DNA from 3 places in the Paenibacillus sp. FSL E2-8871 genome. Region 3 is predicted to be linked to each of the others. Evidence: riboswitches for the same ligand, from Rfam matches in the RefSeq annotation. Region 3 holds a riboswitch; each other region holds the start of a gene.
The links. Region 3 has a riboswitch for cobalamin ahead of metE (5-methyltetrahydropteroyltriglutamate--homocysteine S-methyltransferase). Riboswitches for the same ligand answer to the same signal wherever they lie in the genome.
Positions count from the first base shown of each region.

Region 1: another riboswitch for cobalamin. It lies ahead of NYE25_RS23425 (anaerobic ribonucleoside triphosphate reductase); the one in region 3 lies ahead of metE (5-methyltetrahydropteroyltriglutamate--homocysteine S-methyltransferase).
Region 2: another riboswitch for cobalamin. It lies ahead of NYE25_RS24890 (S-layer homology domain-containing protein); the one in region 3 lies ahead of metE (5-methyltetrahydropteroyltriglutamate--homocysteine S-methyltransferase).

Region 1 covers NZ_JBBOBV010000001.1:5,179,272-5,184,829, reverse strand. The annotation lists gene NYE25_RS23430 (MTH1187 family thiamine-binding protein) at 49-357, opposite strand; cobalamin riboswitch at 732-966, shown strand; gene NYE25_RS23425 (anaerobic ribonucleoside triphosphate reductase) at 1,184-3,169, shown strand; gene nrdG (anaerobic ribonucleoside-triphosphate reductase activating protein) at 3,166-3,681, shown strand; gene NYE25_RS23415 (ribonucleoside-diphosphate reductase subunit alpha) at 3,737-5,558, shown strand, end outside.
Region 2 covers NZ_JBBOBV010000001.1:5,524,882-5,530,439, reverse strand. The annotation lists gene NYE25_RS24890 (S-layer homology domain-containing protein) at 1-3,862, opposite strand, end outside; cobalamin riboswitch at 4,028-4,228, opposite strand; gene NYE25_RS24885 (hypothetical protein) at 4,320-4,898, opposite strand; gene NYE25_RS24880 (cellulase family glycosylhydrolase) at 5,118-5,558, shown strand, end outside.
Region 3 covers NZ_JBBOBV010000001.1:2,756,551-2,762,108, reverse strand. The annotation lists gene NYE25_RS12720 (ABC transporter ATP-binding protein) at 1-36, shown strand, start outside; gene NYE25_RS12715 (ABC transporter permease) at 11-1,960, shown strand; gene NYE25_RS12710 (DedA family protein) at 1,978-2,601, shown strand; gene NYE25_RS12705 (undecaprenyl-diphosphate phosphatase) at 2,651-3,511, shown strand; cobalamin riboswitch at 3,770-3,975, shown strand; gene metE (5-methyltetrahydropteroyltriglutamate--homocysteine S-methyltransferase) at 4,130-5,558, shown strand, end outside.

The sequences.
Region 1 (5,558 bases), 2.4 Mb from region 3:
CCAGAAACGCAAGCCTATTTCTCCCTATTTCCCTACTCTCCCAAACTGCTATTCCACCTGTAGTTTACGCTCCACAGACTCCAGCTTTCCACGGCTAGTGGAGGGTTTATCGCGGCGGTCGTCTATTTTAAGTGAGGTAGAGACACGCTCTGCACCTGCGGCAAAAGGAGACTCGTGCAGCGCTTCGACTGCAGCAAAAATACGCTGAAGAGGCCCTTCGATGATTGTACCCATGGATGTAAGCTCATAAGTAATCCCTTCTACCGTCTTCAGCACTCGCTGCATATCCGCAACATAGCTGCTAAGGCTCGTACTACCTGTTCCAATCGGAATAACGGTTACTTCAGCAATAGGCATGAGAATACCTCCTCGGAATTTTAAAGTATGTGTCTCCTTCTATTGTAACAACTCCACCGCTCTCCCACAAATGATCTCAGCTTTATTATGCCCCTTCTTCTTTCCCCAAAATTCTCCGAAATATGACTTTCGCCACAAGTATTTTTTCTAACATGAATTCTAGGGTCATCTGCACTACATTTATGGACTCTTTGTGGCATCTTTTCGGACAATTTATGAATCATTTTTTATATGCCTGTGGATCAATTGTGGATTACTTATGGACAGCCTGTGGATCATTTGTGGAGTACTTTTGAAGAACCCGCTCCCCGCGCGGGTTTTCTAAAAAACTGTTTACAAACACAACATCTTGGGTTATTTTTATCTAACGACAACAAAATATAGTGGAGACAGGCGCTTTGATCCTTTATCGGAATTAGAGCTTAATAGGGAAGTACGGTGAAAATCCGCTGCGGTCCCGCCACTGTAACCGGATGCCCCTTACAAGCTTTTAGAAGCTTAAGATGGGCAGATCTCCTGGCAGAAGTCACTGAGGGGTAAGAGCCCCCTTGGGAAGGCGCTGAGAGGTCCTACGGAAGCCAGGAGACCTGCCTGTTTCGACGACACCAACTATGAGTGCCTGCGAGGAACAGGAACGGTGTCCGCATGCGGTCATCTTCTTAGAGGCCACTACAAATATCTGTGTGGATATTTACATAACGCATCGGGCATTTTCTGCCATCCTCGCTAGAGGATGCTTTTTTTATGAGATCACAATGAATATACGGCCGCTCATGCGGCCCCACTTCTTAATGATAGGACGATAGACTGAGAGGAGAGCTATACAATGACGTTGTTGGAGAGACAATTTAACGGTACAACAAATGCACGAGAAGTTCTTTTAGAAGAGCTCATTGATTTAGGACGCGATATTATCGACAGCCGGGATTTGGACTTGCTGCGCGAGAATGCCAATTTGAACGGAGAGAGTTTCTCCGGTAAAATGAGCAAGTTCGGCAGTGAATATTCAAAATGGTACGCCCGCAACTTTACGATGCCGCCGCAGCTAGTGCAAGCCATTGATGACAATGTCGTCTATGTGCATGATCTGGATCAATACGCAATCGGAACGACTAACTGCATTTTTATCCCGTTTGATAAGCTTCTCCGCGAAGGCTTCAACACCGGCAACGGCAGTGTTCGTCCTCCGAACTCCATAATGACAGCTATGTCACTGGTAGCAATTATTTTTCAATCCCAGCAAAATGCTCAATATGGCGGCGTATCCGCCAATAAGCTCGACTATGATCTTGCACCTTATGTAACCAAATCCTTCGCTAAGCTGTTCCGCAAGGGTCTGGATTATTTTGATGAGGGACAAGCTAATGATTCTTTGGGCGAGATTACAATGAGTCGGACCGATCTGGCGGAGTTATATCCAAAAGCGTTTCGTTTTGCACTAAAGGAAACCGAAATCGAAACCCTGCAAGCGGCTGAAAGTATGGTACATAATCTCAACACCATGTCCAGCCGATCCGGTGGGCAAATTCCGTTTACCAGCATCAATTATGGTACTTGTACTTCACCAGAAGGTCAGCTTGTGATCAGCTCCCTGCTAACAGCAACGATGAACGGACTTGGCAGCGGAGAAACACCTGTGTTCCCGATTCAAATCTTCAAATGCAAGCAAGGAGTCAATCAACAGCAAGGCGATCCTAACTATGAATTGTTCCTAAAAGCGGCGGAATGTTCTGCACGCAGACTATATCCGAACTTCGCTAATCTGGACGCTCCGCTAAACTTGCAGTATTATGATCCAAGTGATCCTGATACGGAATTTGCTACAATGGGCTGCCGCACCCGAGTGCTCGGTGACCGTTTTGGGCGTAATCATTGCTCCGGGAAGGGCAACCTTTCCTTTAATACACTGAATCTGGTTCGGCTCGGTCTGGCACACGGCACAGTAACAGGCCGACGTACCGTCGCAGACGAAGCTGGCTTCTATGAGGATCTAAATCACTATATGGATATTGCGCTGGAAGGACTTCTTCATCGGTTCCACATCCAAAGCGCGCAAAAAGCTAAAGCATCCGATTTCATGATGCGAGAAGGCGTCTGGGAAGGCGGCGAAAATCTCGCTCCTGAAGACTCTGTAGGCGAACTGCTGAAACATGGTAGTCTGTCGCTTGGCTTCATCGGTATGGCGGAATGCATGAAAGCCATGTACGGCAAACACCATGGCGAGGATATTGAAGTCCATGCCAAGGCTGTGGCTATCGTGCGTCACATGCGGGAGTATTGCGACCTTAAAAGTGAGGAACTTAATCTCAACATTACCTTGTTCGCAACACCAGCAGAGGGCCTGTCCGGCAAATTCACCAAGATTGATCGCATGGTACTGGGTTCTATTCCGGGCGTAACTGACCGTGAGTATTATACGAACTCTTTCCACATCCCTGTATACTACGATCTAGGTGCTGCTCAGAAGATCAGCTTGGAAGCTCCTTTCCATGAATACTGCAATGCCGGGGCTATTTCTTATGTCGAATTAAATGGCAATGCCCGCAGCAATCCATCTGCTTTTATCAAAATCATTAAATATGCACTAGAACAACAGGTCAGCTACTTCAGCATTAACCATCCGATTGACCGCTGCTCCAGCTGCGGATACGAAGGCGTAATTGGGACAAACTGTCCTTCCTGCAACGCACATGAGAATGACGTGCACATCCGTCGTTTGCGCAGAGTTACAGGTTATTTAACTGGCGACTATCAGACCCGCTTCAATGCCGCCAAACAAGCCGAAGTACGGGATCGCGTTAAGCATCTATGAATATTTGCGGATACTATCCGGAGTCGATTAACGAGGGAGAGGGCATGCGGGCCGTCCTCTTCATCAGCGGCTGCCGTCATCGTTGCCCGGGATGCTTTAATCCCGAGACATGGAACTTTAAATATGGAGAAGTCTTCACCTTAGAACGTCAACATGAAATCATTGCAGAAATCGCCGCTAACCCTTTGCTGGATGGTCTAACACTGGCAGGCGGCGATCCTTTTTTCTCGGCAGAAGAGGTACTTGGGTTCATTCATGAGCTTCGCGCCGTGCTCCCTGGCTTCCCCATCTGGATTTACAGTGGTTATACGTATGAGGAACTAACCGCCCTTCCCGGTTCGCCGGAGTGGAATCTACTTACACAGTGTCAGGTATTAATAGATGGACGTTTTATAGAAGAATTGAAAGATACTACACTTCCTTACCGAGGAAGCTATAACCAACGCATAATCGACATTCCGGCCAGTACGAACGGCTCGGAGGTCTTTCTGTGGCAGCCTACTGCGCTATAATATATCAATTTTTGATATTCAAAATTAACCCAAAATAAGAAGGGATGAAATAACCATGCCACAATTCGTAGTAAAACCAGACAATCGCCAACTGGCTTTTGATGAGAAGCGCCTTTCCGTATACGCCGACCGTATCTTGGAAGGTCTTGATCAACTAAATAAAGAAACATTGCTACGGGGAGTAATTTCCAAACTGCGTCGTGACTCCGTAAGCGGAGAAGAAATTAGCAATGCCTTCACCATGAGCGCTCTAGAGCTTGTAACGAAAGAAGAGCCTACTTGGAAGTTTGCAGCTGCCCGTGCCCTTCTGACTACCCTTTATAAAAAAGCAGCCGTTCATCGCCGCTATAAAGCTTATCCAGAAGAGCCTTACGGTGAGCTGTACCCGCTAATTACGGATCTCGTAAAAAAAGGAATCTATCGTGAAGAGCTTCTAAGTCATTACACCAAAGAACAAATTATCGAACTAGGTGGGTGTATCGATTATACACGCGATCTTTTGTTTGACTATATCGGTCTGCTTACGCTATCCGACCGTTATTTGGCGCATGATTTTGACGGCCGTGTAATGGAGCTTCCGCAAGAACGTTATATGATTATCGCCATGTACCTCATGCACCGTGAGCCAGCCGAGAAACGTCTTGAGCTTGTAAAAGAAGCTTACTGGGCTATGAGCAACATCTACATGACAGCTGCTACCCCTACAATGTCCAATGCCGGCAAAAAGGTCGCTGGACAGCTCTCCAGCTGCTTCATCGATACGGTGGACGATTCCCTAGAGGGTATCTTTGATTCCAATACAGACGTAGCGCGCCTTAGCAAAATGGGCGGCGGTATCGGCGTCTACCTTGGTAAAGTACGGGCACGGGGTTCGGATATCCGTGGCCATAAGAACACTAGCTCCGGCGTAATCCCTTGGATTCGCCAATTGAACAATACAGCAGTCAGTGTAGACCAGCTCGGAACACGTAAAGGTGCAGTCGCTGTCTACCTTGATGTATTCCATAAAGATATTCTCGCTTTCCTCGATCTTAAACTAAATAATGGTGACGAGCGTATGCGTGCACATGACGTATTCCACGGTGTAACCCTGCCGGACTTGTTCATGGAAGCCGTTGAATCACGCAGCCACTGGAACCTCTTCTGCCCTCATGAAGTGAAGAAGGTTATGGGCTGGACGGATGAGAACGGTCGTCCGCTTGGTCTGGAAGACTTCTACGATGAAGAGCTTGGTAAAGGCACTTTCCGTGAAAAATATGCTGAAGCTACAGCCAATCTGGAATTGTCCCGTATTACTGTTCCTGCGATCGACATCATGAAACGGATTATGAAATCACAGCTTGAAACAGGTACTCCGTATATGTTCTACCGTGATACGGTTAACCGGACGAACCCGAACCGTCACCAAGGTATGGTCTTCTCTTCCAACCTGTGCACAGAAATTATGCAGAATCAATCCGCTACCGTTATTGAACAGGAAGAATTAGTAACCAAAGATGGCAAGACCCGGATTGTTATCTCCAAAATCCCTGGCGATTTCGTAGTCTGCAACCTGAATTCGATTCACTTGGCACGTGCGATTCCAGCTGGTGTGCTGGAAAGACTTGTACCTATCCAAGTACGTATGCTGGACAACGTAATCGACATTAATAATATTGAAGTTCTGCAAGCACAATACACGAACAGCCAATACCGCGCAGTGGGTCTCGGCACATTCGGCTTGCATCACCTATTGGCACTCAAGGGCATTCGTTGGGAATCTGATGAAGCCGTAGAATATAACAACCATTTGTATGAACACATCAACTACCTGTTGGTACGTTCGAGCATGGAGCTTGCCCGTGAAAAAGGCCGTTATCCGAAGTTCGCCGGTTCCG
Region 2 (5,558 bases), 2.8 Mb from region 3:
ATTTTACGCTATGCAGCTTCCCAGCTTTTTCTTTAAGGGTGGCTTCTACATTCGCATAGTACTTAGCGTAATAACTATCTGGAACCTTCACACCAGAACGTGCCAGCCCGAACACTGTCCAATCCCCGCCAACCGAGGAGATGACCGGGTTTGTTACTGTTTTTTGCAAAAAGGCTGCTGTGTTTTGAATATATGGACTAACTGCTTTGTCGCCACTCTTATAATCATGGGTTCTAGAAGCTACAACAGCTGCCATTTCTCTAGTTACAAGCTCTTTAGGCTTAAACTGATTATTATCACCTAACATAAGTCCGGTGGCAACAATGGTTTCCACATCTGCTTTTGCCCACGCAGACACTGTATTGATATCTTTAATAGCTGTACCTGGCTTCGTAGCCGGGATTGATAATGCTCTGACAATAATGGCTGCCATCTGCTCGCGAGTAATCTTGTCATTTGGCTTAAATTCATTATTAAAACCTGTAATTAATCCTGCTTTATGAGCAGCATTCACATATGGATAGAACCAGTCACTTAGAGCGACATCCTTGTAGGTAATTCCTTTGTCACTCTTGATATCCAGTTCCAATGCTGATACTAGGATCTTAGTAAATTCTGCTCTTGTAATATGATCTTTCGGATTCACCTGACCATTGTTACCTTGGATGTACCCTTTTACTGTAGCTGTTTCAATCGCTGAGAATGCCCAGGATGAGATCTTATCGGCGTCTTTATACACTTGCTTGATATCGTTAGGAGTCGCTGTTGGAGATGGACTCGCTGTCGGATTACTGTTATCTTCCGGAATAGTTACATCACCCGGAGCAGGAGTACCGCTAGGTTTAGGCGTTGGTTTTGGAGTCGGACTCGCTGTTGGTATCGGTGCATTTAGATCCACACCCAAATTCGTAGTATAACGCCACTGAATTCTATCCCCGGCACTTAGATTATATGAAGATGCACCATAATTAGGATATTTTCCATTTACATTATACATCCATCCACTACCGCTACCATGGTCGAATTCTCCATCACCAGCTATGGATTCAACATACACACTTCCAAATGTACTGTTCCAAGAATATCTATAGTCGATACCGCGGCTATCTAGTACTCTTTCGAATACAGACCACACTGTGTCACCAGATAGTAGCTCTACCTGTACAGATGGAATAACATATCCTTTCTTAATCGTAAGCTTATCCACGGATAGGGTTACGTATGGCTTAGATGGAGTGGTTCCTCCATCGCCGTTACCGTTACCATTACCGTCACCACCAGGTGTTTGTACTGCAGTGGAGGAATACGCAATGTAATCAGTGAAATGATTGGTTTTTACGATTAAATCATTTCCATTATCGTAGGCATACTCTGACTTGCCGCTTGCCAAACCTAAGTCATCACTTGCAAATTTTTGAATCGCATGAGGTGTGCCGTTTTGAATATAAGCAGCATCTTTTCCTTTAAGGTCCTTAAAGGTTAACGTAATAAATTGACTGAATTCTACTCTTGCGCTGCCTCCCATGGAAAATGCTTGAACGATGCTATCAAGCTTCTTGTCCCCAGGAATAATTTGATTCAGACTATCTTTTAGTGCAGATTCTGTCCTTGTTGTAGGTGAAATCAATTCAACCTTTGAAGAATCTCCCTCTATAACCTGTGTACCCTTAGGGATGACTACAGATACGTCACCTTTGGTAACCTCTAATTTAGGCAGATTACTATTGCTAGGTAAATTAACACTTACCGAGGATTGCTTATATTTCGGGATTTGCACTGTAATTTCTTTGTTGCTATCCCCTGAATTTATCGGAAGAATATATTTATTATTATTTTGAAAAATGACAACTTTGGGTGTATCACCTGAGGGTAACTGTACTTCTATTTCTTTCGTTTCCTCTGGTTGCTGAATTACTATATTACTCATATCAAATAGACGGTTCTTATGATTGATCAGACGATCGTAAGCAATAAGTGCATACGTACCTTGATCCGTAGCCATTCCATCTACTTTTCCGGTTAGAATATGCTTAAATCCGCCATCCGGTCCAGCGAAGGTAAGCAACGCATCAATAAGCGAATTCCCTTTTTTCACAAACTTAGGGTCACTGTGTGGATCTACGCCTACGCCAGTTAAGGCTACTATTACCTGCGAGATACTTTCACTGCTTGTACTTCCCCAGCTTGTAAATCCGCCTTGATCATTTTGCGTACTCGATAACCAATTAATCGCCCGATCCACAGCAGCTTTTACATTTGGATTCGTTGCGTAATAAGGTGCAAGTGCTTGCATCGCCATCGCGGTCATATCAACGTCCGCTTTGGTTACTCCTAAAGCCCAGCCACCGGCATCTGCTGCACCTTTTTTAACCTCTTTATCCAAGATGTACTGAACCAGATTTTCTCTTGTGCTTTGGTATATTACTCCCTTTTCATCAGGATTAGGGAATAATACCGGGATGTCGTAGTTATGACTATCTAAAGCAATCAGAGCAAATATAGGACCATTATTCCCTTGCTTCTGAACATATTTATAATCAGCGAGTGCATTGATTAGATCATAACCCGCAACATTCGTGATATCTTTTCCGATAGAGGTAAGTCCTAGAATCGCTCTGGAATGCTCTGTGCTTTTAGTAGCATCGAGTTTTCCATCCTTCATTAATTCTTTTACTCTCTTAGCTACATTGTTGTAATAGAGATCATAATAACCACTTGGCACTTCGTAGTTGGCCTGTGCTAGTGAAAGAATTGACCATTCTCCGCTACCTGTTCCAAATGACGGATTCTTTACGGTGTTTAGAATATAAGCAAGGCTCTTATCTAACTGTTCTTTGACTCCCGTTGTAGCATTTATTTTGTAGGTAACTTGATAAGTTTGTGTTGTTCTATTTTCTGCTCCGTCTACTGCTGTGACAGTGATTACATTACCACCTGGGTTAAGAGAAACCTTATACTCACCATCTGTAGCAGATAGAGTGACTCCATTTAGTTTTACTACTGGAATGATACCGTTATATACATTATCTGTGACAGCTACTCTGAAACTTAAATCTTTATCGGATACTTCCTGTTTATCCTGCATACCACTTACAGTAATAATAGGTGGCTCAATATCTAAAGAATGGGTAAGCCCGACCAGCGCATGATCTACACTTAATTGAGAGCTTTCCATATTTTCTAGCACTGAATAAGCTTGGTAAACTGCTTTTTGTACTACTGTTTTGCCCAAAATACTTTCTTTATTCGGATCACTGTTAATTTCTGCGATTTTCGCAGTTAATGCATCCTTATTGGCAAATGGAAATGGAGGTTCTCCCCAGCCACCAAGATCAGAACTATAGCCATAAGTGGTGAACTGTGTTCGGATGATGTCACCGTCTTGAGGGTGATAATCAGACATCCCGAACGGAGGAAATTCATTATTTACGGCATACATCCAACCCGACATGTGAGTGTAGTCAAACTGACTTAGCCACTCTTGGTCTGCTTTAGTTCCGACTGTATTCCCATCGGCTGAAATCATATCTAAAATATACTGCGGTATATTGACTTCACTTCTGCCACTATCTTTAACTTCAGATAAATAAAAACTACTAGCTATACTTCCAAAGTTTCTATAATTACCTTCTCCTAGCGCACGTGTTATTAGTGATGCGCCATTATCCCCTTCGTAGAATGGAACTTTAATAGGATCCTTAATATATCCTTGACCCAATGTGAACTTCTCTACGGATACAGTGACATACCCTTTAAGTGTAGAGCTTGCTTCATTCGCATGAGCCGGGATTACGCTTGTAGAGAACGTCGTGATAAATACTGCTACAATAAGTAACCAAGCTAAAAACTTATTTTTCTTCATGTTTCCATAACCCTTCCCTTCTCTTTCTATGTTAAAAAACAGAATAAACTTTCATAGCACTACAAAAAAACCACTCAACATAACGTCAAGAGGTTTAAGATAGTGAACCGCAACAATAGCAGGCATATACTATATCAAACACCTCTCTATCGCTCGTAGAGTTTAACGGTGTATCAGAAACAGGCAGATATTCTGGCTCAAGTATCATCACCCTTGCTACCTTCCCAGTTTCCCAGTGGTACCTTGCAAGGACTCCTCTTTCACAGCGGCGGGACCGCGCGGGATTCACACCCGCTTTCCATTTAACCAATCTATGATTGTATTTCCGAAACATTCATAATTGGCACCTATTGCTAATATTAATTTTTCCATGCTTCATCATATCTAATATATATGCTTTTGTCATGCAATATTTGTTTTTTGTATAACGAGTAGTTAGCGATAATCCTATTGAATATCAAATCATTTTAACCACAATATACTCTTTTTCTCTCAGCTCAAAACCATCCTCCAGTGACAAAGAGGCCAAATCAAAGATTCGATCATACTTTTTATTACGTGGGAGTCCTTCTTCCTCAGCCCAGCATGTATAAAGCTCAAACTCGGCACCAGATACCCCATAATCTGTCATAAGCCTAAATAACTCCCGACAACACTTGAGTGAGGCGTTATACGATCCCGGTAGAGTATCTTTTAGCTTAGGGGATACAGAGAAGCCGCCCCAATTCGGTGAAATCCGATACACATATGGACTCCGAAAATGCTTGCGAATCTCATCGTTCCAATACCCAAGCTCCTCTATAAAAATACCCGCTGCATCTTCTTCCGAGTCGTATAAAAGACAGTCCTCATCTCTTAAATGAGACAGATCTGCGATGTCATCCAAAGGAATTATACCTTGCAGGCGCAGAGCCTCTCTTTGTTTCTTATACTCCGGGGAATTTTTCACTTCATTATATGTCTTTGCTGACGGTACACTGCCTCTTTCTCCTAACGGAAGCTCTGTAGCCGAGCCTATGTAATGAAATCTGCTCACTGGATTGCCCTCCATAACTTTGGAATCACTGCAAATCACTAATTCATATATGAATTTACCACAAATTAGTAAGGTACTCACAGCAAATGTTCTATGTTAGGGTATTTGGTAAGCGTTTACAACAGATTATTGGAGGTGTACGTGTTCATCTAAGCACCAAAGTACTAAGGAAGGTCAGGTTTAAGCATCCTCAAAAATGATCTTACAAAGGAGAATTCAATGACTACTCGAATCCAGAAATCCTTCTTATCATTGACCCTTGTCACCGCTCTTCTGCTCTCTTTGTTCTCATCCATTGCCGCCGCTGCCACTAAGGACGAGCAACAAGCTAAGGCAGCACCAAAGAGTAAGATCCAATCCTATGTAGACGATATGCAGCCCGGATGGAACCTTGGCAATACTCTAGATGCTACAGGTGAGGATGAAACCTCCTGGGGCAATCCGCGTGTGACCCAAGAACTGATTAAGAAAATCGCCGCACAAGGCTACAAAAGTATCCGGATTCCTATCACTTGGGATTCACACATAGGTGAAGCACCGAACTACACCATTGATCAAGCTTACCTCGACCGTGTCGAAGAAGTTGTAGGCTGGGCGCTAGACGCCAAACTATATGTAATGATCAATGTCCATCACGACTCCTGGTTATGGGTAAGTCAT
Region 3 (5,558 bases):
GGAACTAGCCATGACCTTTCGGCAATTCGCTTATAGGAATGTTACACGTAACAAGCGTAAATATGCGGCTTATTTTGTCGTCAGTGCTTTTTCAGTGATGATCTTTTTTGTGTGCGCATTGTTTATTTACCATCCGGATATTTCTAAGAGCTTGGTTTATAGTACAGCTGCTCATACAATGATGGCGGCAGAAGCCATTATTTATGTGTTTTGCTCCTTGTTCGTTCTTGTATCGGTCGGATCATTCCTGCAGTCACGTAAGATGGAGTTTGGGATTTTATTGATGCATGGAATGACGAAGCGACAGCTGAACATGATGGTATTTTTGGAAAATATGATGATCGGCACCTCTGCCATCCTGACAGGTACTTTACTAGGGTTAATTCTGGGCAAGTTGTTTTTGATGATCGGATCTACTTTTCTAGGGATACCTCTTTTAACGTTTCATCTTCCATGGCAGGCGCTTGTACTAACGATATGTAGCTTTGCGCTGTTATTTATTCTAATCTCGCTAAGCACGTTCTTCTTTATTGGGAATGAATCACTGATGCGGCTGTTTCAGGGAGAACGAAAAGCAGAAGAGGAACCTAAAGTTTCCTTGGTGTTATCTATACTGTCTGCTTTATTGCTGTTAACGGGCTATTTTATGGCGGCTACAGCACAAGCGGCTTCGGTTGAAAAGGTGATGTTCCCGGTCGTTATAATTACGGTTGCGGGTACCTATCTCTTTTATACTCAGCTCAGTATTTACACTGTTAAACTACTTAAGGCGATCCGGCGCCTGTATTGGAACCACACGAATATCATTACTTTATCGGGCTTGTCTTACCGCTGGAAAGAGAATGCCCGAATGTTTTTTATGGTGACGATTGTATCCGCAGTCTCTTTTACTTCAGTGGGAGTATTCGCATCGATCCATACGCTTTCCAGAGAGTTGAAATTGGACTATCCCGCAGCAGTTGGTTATGTAGCCAAAGGCAATCAATTGCAGGATCCTTTTGATCAGCATTTGGACGAAATTAAGGAAGAGCTTACAACGCTCGGTTTACCCTATGAGACACTTAGTATTCCGATTAAATACGCAGAGGTGGAATCTCAGACCGGGCCAGATCGCACGTTAAGGCTTCCCTTGATTGCTTACAGTGATTATAAGCTTGCTCTGCTTCGTGCAGGGTTTACGACGGATGAGCAGCCTCTAAGTGGAGATGAAGGACTGGTGATGATCGGTTCGCAACGAGACCGGAGTCTGCAAGCGGGTAGAGTAAAGCCGGTATATACCTTGAAGCAAGGTCTTTCCATTCGAGAAATGGGTTATACCCAGCATGTTCCGATTGCCGAATATCTATTGCCGGAGCTGGATGGAAGGGATGGGGGAGATTTCAGTGGTGTTGTGATTAGCGATGAGCTTTACAAGGCTATTCATCCCGTACAGACCGATTTGTATACAGGATTTTACATGGATGACTTCCCGCGAACAGTAGGTATAGCGGCGGATCTTGCTCATAAAGGGAAACGGTCCTATGAAAGTAACTCGCCATACGCGATTGTTGTTAGCGGCACGCTGTTTGAAATACAGAGAACATTGTACAACACGATGCTATTCGCTTCTTTACTGGTGGGTACTGTCTTTTTCATTGCAGCAGGCAGCTTCCTTTACTTCCGGCTCTATACAGATCTAGATCATGATCGTCATCAATATTCTACATTGTCCAAAATGGGACTTACAGATCAAGAGCTAAACCGAATTGTAACGATACAATTGTCGTTGTTGTTTTTTGTTCCGGTTGGGGTAGCCATTTTGCATAGTGTGTTTGCCTTTATTGCGCTTCAGCGGTTGTTTTACTTATCTATTGCTGTGGAGACCGGGGCGGTGTTATTGGGATATTTGGCTGTCCAGGGACTTTACTTCTTTTTTATTCGCAGCCGTTATTTACGCAACTTGAAGAAGAACTTGATCTGAATAATGGGGGTTACGAAATGCAAGCATGGATTACAGATTTTATGGAGCAGTTTGGTTACTTTGGTATTTTCCTGATGCTCGCTTTTGAAAATATATTTCCACCGATTCCTTCCGAAGTGATCCTTCCTTTTGGCGGATTCATGACAACCACAACGAATTTGACCATTCCTGGTGTAATTATTGCTGCTACGCTTGGCTCACTGCTGGGTGCAGTGATTCTCTATTATATCGGTCGTTTGTTGGATGTAAATCGCTTGGAAAAGATCGTTGAACGCTGGGGCGGCCTACTCCGGATTAGCAAAAAGGACATCCACAAGGCTGACGCTTGGTTTGACAAATATGGCTATTGGACCGTACTATTTTGTCGGATGGTTCCACTAGTGCGTAGTTTGATTTCGATCCCTGCAGGGATGTCGGGCATGAAATTTGGAGTGTTTATGATCTTCACAACGATTGGTACGCTGGGATGGAATCTATTGCTGGTGCTTATTGGTGCGGCATTGGGTGAGTCCTGGGAAGACATCGCCATGTATATGGATATGTACTCCAACGTAGTGTACGTGCTTCTTGCAGGTGGAGTAGTGATCCTTGGGTATTTGTTCTTCCGCAAGCGCAGCCGGAAAATGAACACCGAAGGTTGAGCCGAGAAGGACTTATAGATAAAAGTTATGATTAAAAGGAGGAGAACAAATGGAGCTATTAACGATTATTAAAGCTATTATTTTGGGAATTGTTGAAGGATTGACTGAATTTGCTCCGGTATCCTCCACAGGTCATATGATTATTGTTGATGATATGTGGTTAAAATCGACAGAGTTATTTGGGCAATATACGGCCAATACGTTCAAAGTGGTTATACAGCTGGGGTCAATATTAGCAGTTGTAGTTATTTTTAGAAATCGGTTCATTGAATTGCTGGGCTTAAAGCGTTTCAGCCGCAAGCAGTTGGATCCTGTAACCGAGCAACAACCACAGCTTGAAAAAGGCGGCCACCTGAAGCTTACACAGGTGCTTGTAGGTTTAGTGCCAGCAGGCGTGCTGGGGGTTCTGTTTAATGATTATATTGACGAGCATTTATTCTCTACATCCACCGTGTTAATCGGTCTAGTAGTCGGTGCTGTATTAATGATTATTGCGGATCTATTCGGACCAAAGAAGATTCAAACGGAGAGTGTCGATCAGATTACATATAAGCAGGCGCTAGGTGTTGGTCTGGTCCAGTGCTTCTCCTTGTGGCCGGGATTTTCTCGTTCCGGGTCGACGATTTCTGGTGGTGTTCTTCTGGGTATGAGTCATCGCGCTGCTGCTGATTTCACGTTTATTATGGCTGTTCCAATCATGGCAGGCGCCAGTTTACTCTCACTGATGAAGAACTGGCAATATTTCACCATCGATGCCCTGCCGTTCTTCATTGCAGGTTTTATCAGTGCCTTTGTATTTGCACTATTATCGATGCGTTTCTTCTTGAAATTGATCAACCGGATTAAGCTTTTACCATTTGCTATATATCGCATAGTACTTGCTGCAGTAGTATATTTCGTGTTTTTCTAAATCCGTTATAAGGAATCGATATAACAAAAGCCCCCGTAATCTATTGCAGATGACGGGGGCTTTCACGTATGATGACATCAGATTTAAGACACTCACTTTATCCTTATAATTCTCGCATAAACGCTTACCGTCCTTAAAAGGACGCTGAAGGCGTTTTAGCAATTAAATTATAAGAAAGTAAAAGTTTCACGAAATACTTTCTTATAATTCTCGCATAAACGCTTACCGTCCTTAAAAGGACGCCAAAGGCGTTTTAGCTTGACAATATCGGAGACAGGTGCTTGCCGGAAATTAGTAATTCGGTAGGCTTAATAGGGAAATTCGGTTTGAAGCCGATGCGGTCCCGCCACTGTAACGGAAGAGTCCATAGCAACATATGTCACTGGCAATTTACTACTGCTGGGAAGACTGCTAAGGATGTTGACACCGCTAGCCAGGAGACCTGCCTGTTTCAACAGCACTGCTACACCTACGGAGGATAGGAAGGTGTTAGACGTTAACCATAGGTATATTATGGGCGTCTTTCCCTTTGACTTTTTTAGGGAAGGGCGCTCTTTTTTATAGGAATGCAAGTGATATCGAGTCCAAAATAAGAAGATGGAGAAGGGGAGCTGCAAAGTGACGAACAAAGTAAAAGTAAGCAATCTTGGCTATCCAAGAATCGGGAAAAACCGCGAGTGGAAGAAAACGTTGGAAGCCTTCTGGGCGGGAAAAATAAATGAGGAAGAGTTCCGTTCTGAAATGACAGGAATTCAGCTTCAGCATTTGAAGACTCAGCAGGAGGCAGGAATTGATTTAATTCCGGTAAATGATTTTACGTTCTACGATCATGTGCTAGATACAGCTGTAATGTTCGGGATCGTACCTCCACGTTATGCGTATGATGGTGGCGACATTGGGCTTGATCTTTATTTTGCGATGGCTAGAGGAAATGCTGAGGCTACCGCTTGCGAGATGACTAAATGGTTCAATACGAACTATCATTACATCGTTCCAGAGATCGGTGCACAAACGCCGCGTCTGACCGAGAATAAACCACTGGCAGCTTATCGTTTTGCCAAGTCCCAAGCGGGAATTGAGGGTAAACCTGTGGTTTTAGGCCTTTATACATTCCTTAAGTTGTCAAAAGGTTTTGCATCTGCGGATATTGCGAAGATTGCTGCTCGGTTTCTTCCGGTTTACGTTCAGCTGTTGCAGGAACTGAAGCAAGAAGGAGTAAGCTGGGTACAAATTGATGAACCAGCGATTGTTACAGGAATTAATGAATCAGAATTATCCTTACTTCACTCGATTTACACAGAAATTGCTGAATCCGTGCCTGGATTAAATATTATTCTGCAGACTTACTTTGAAGCTGCTGAACCGCTGGAGGCACTGTTCAAGCTTCCGGTACAAGGTTTAGGTCTTGATTTTGTCCATGATGGCGGGACGAACCTGGCATCGATTGAACGTCTTGGCTGGCCTGAGGATAAGTGGCTGGGAGCGGGTATTATTGACGGACGCAACATCTGGCGCTCAGATCTGGATGCTAAGCTGCAGCTAATCGAGAAGCTGAGTGTACATGTATCACTTGATCGTCTTATTATACAGCCTTCTTGCAGTTTGCTGCATGTTCCGGTTACTGTTCAGGGTGAGGTGAAGCTGAAGGCCACCGTCAAGGCTGCTTTAGCTTTTGCTGATGAGAAGCTTAGAGAGCTTGGCCTGCTTGCTGCAGCCTTAGAGGGTACAGCAGAAGCTGCTGCTGCGTTGACGGCCAGTCGTGAAGCCCTTACTGCCTTCCGTGCACTTCCTGAACGCGGTCGTAAGGATGTGGCCGAGCAAGTTCTCGGACTTACAGATTTACCAGACCAACGTAGCCTACCTTTTGCTGAGCGCCTGAAGGTGCAGCAGGAGAAGTGGCAGCTGCCACTTCTGCCAACGACAACAAACGGAAGCTTTCCACAGACCGTAGAAGTGCGCCAGGCAAGGTTGAAATGGCGTAAAGGCGTATGGAATCAAGAGCGTTACGACGGGTTCGTTCGTGAGCAGATTGCAGATGCAATCACTT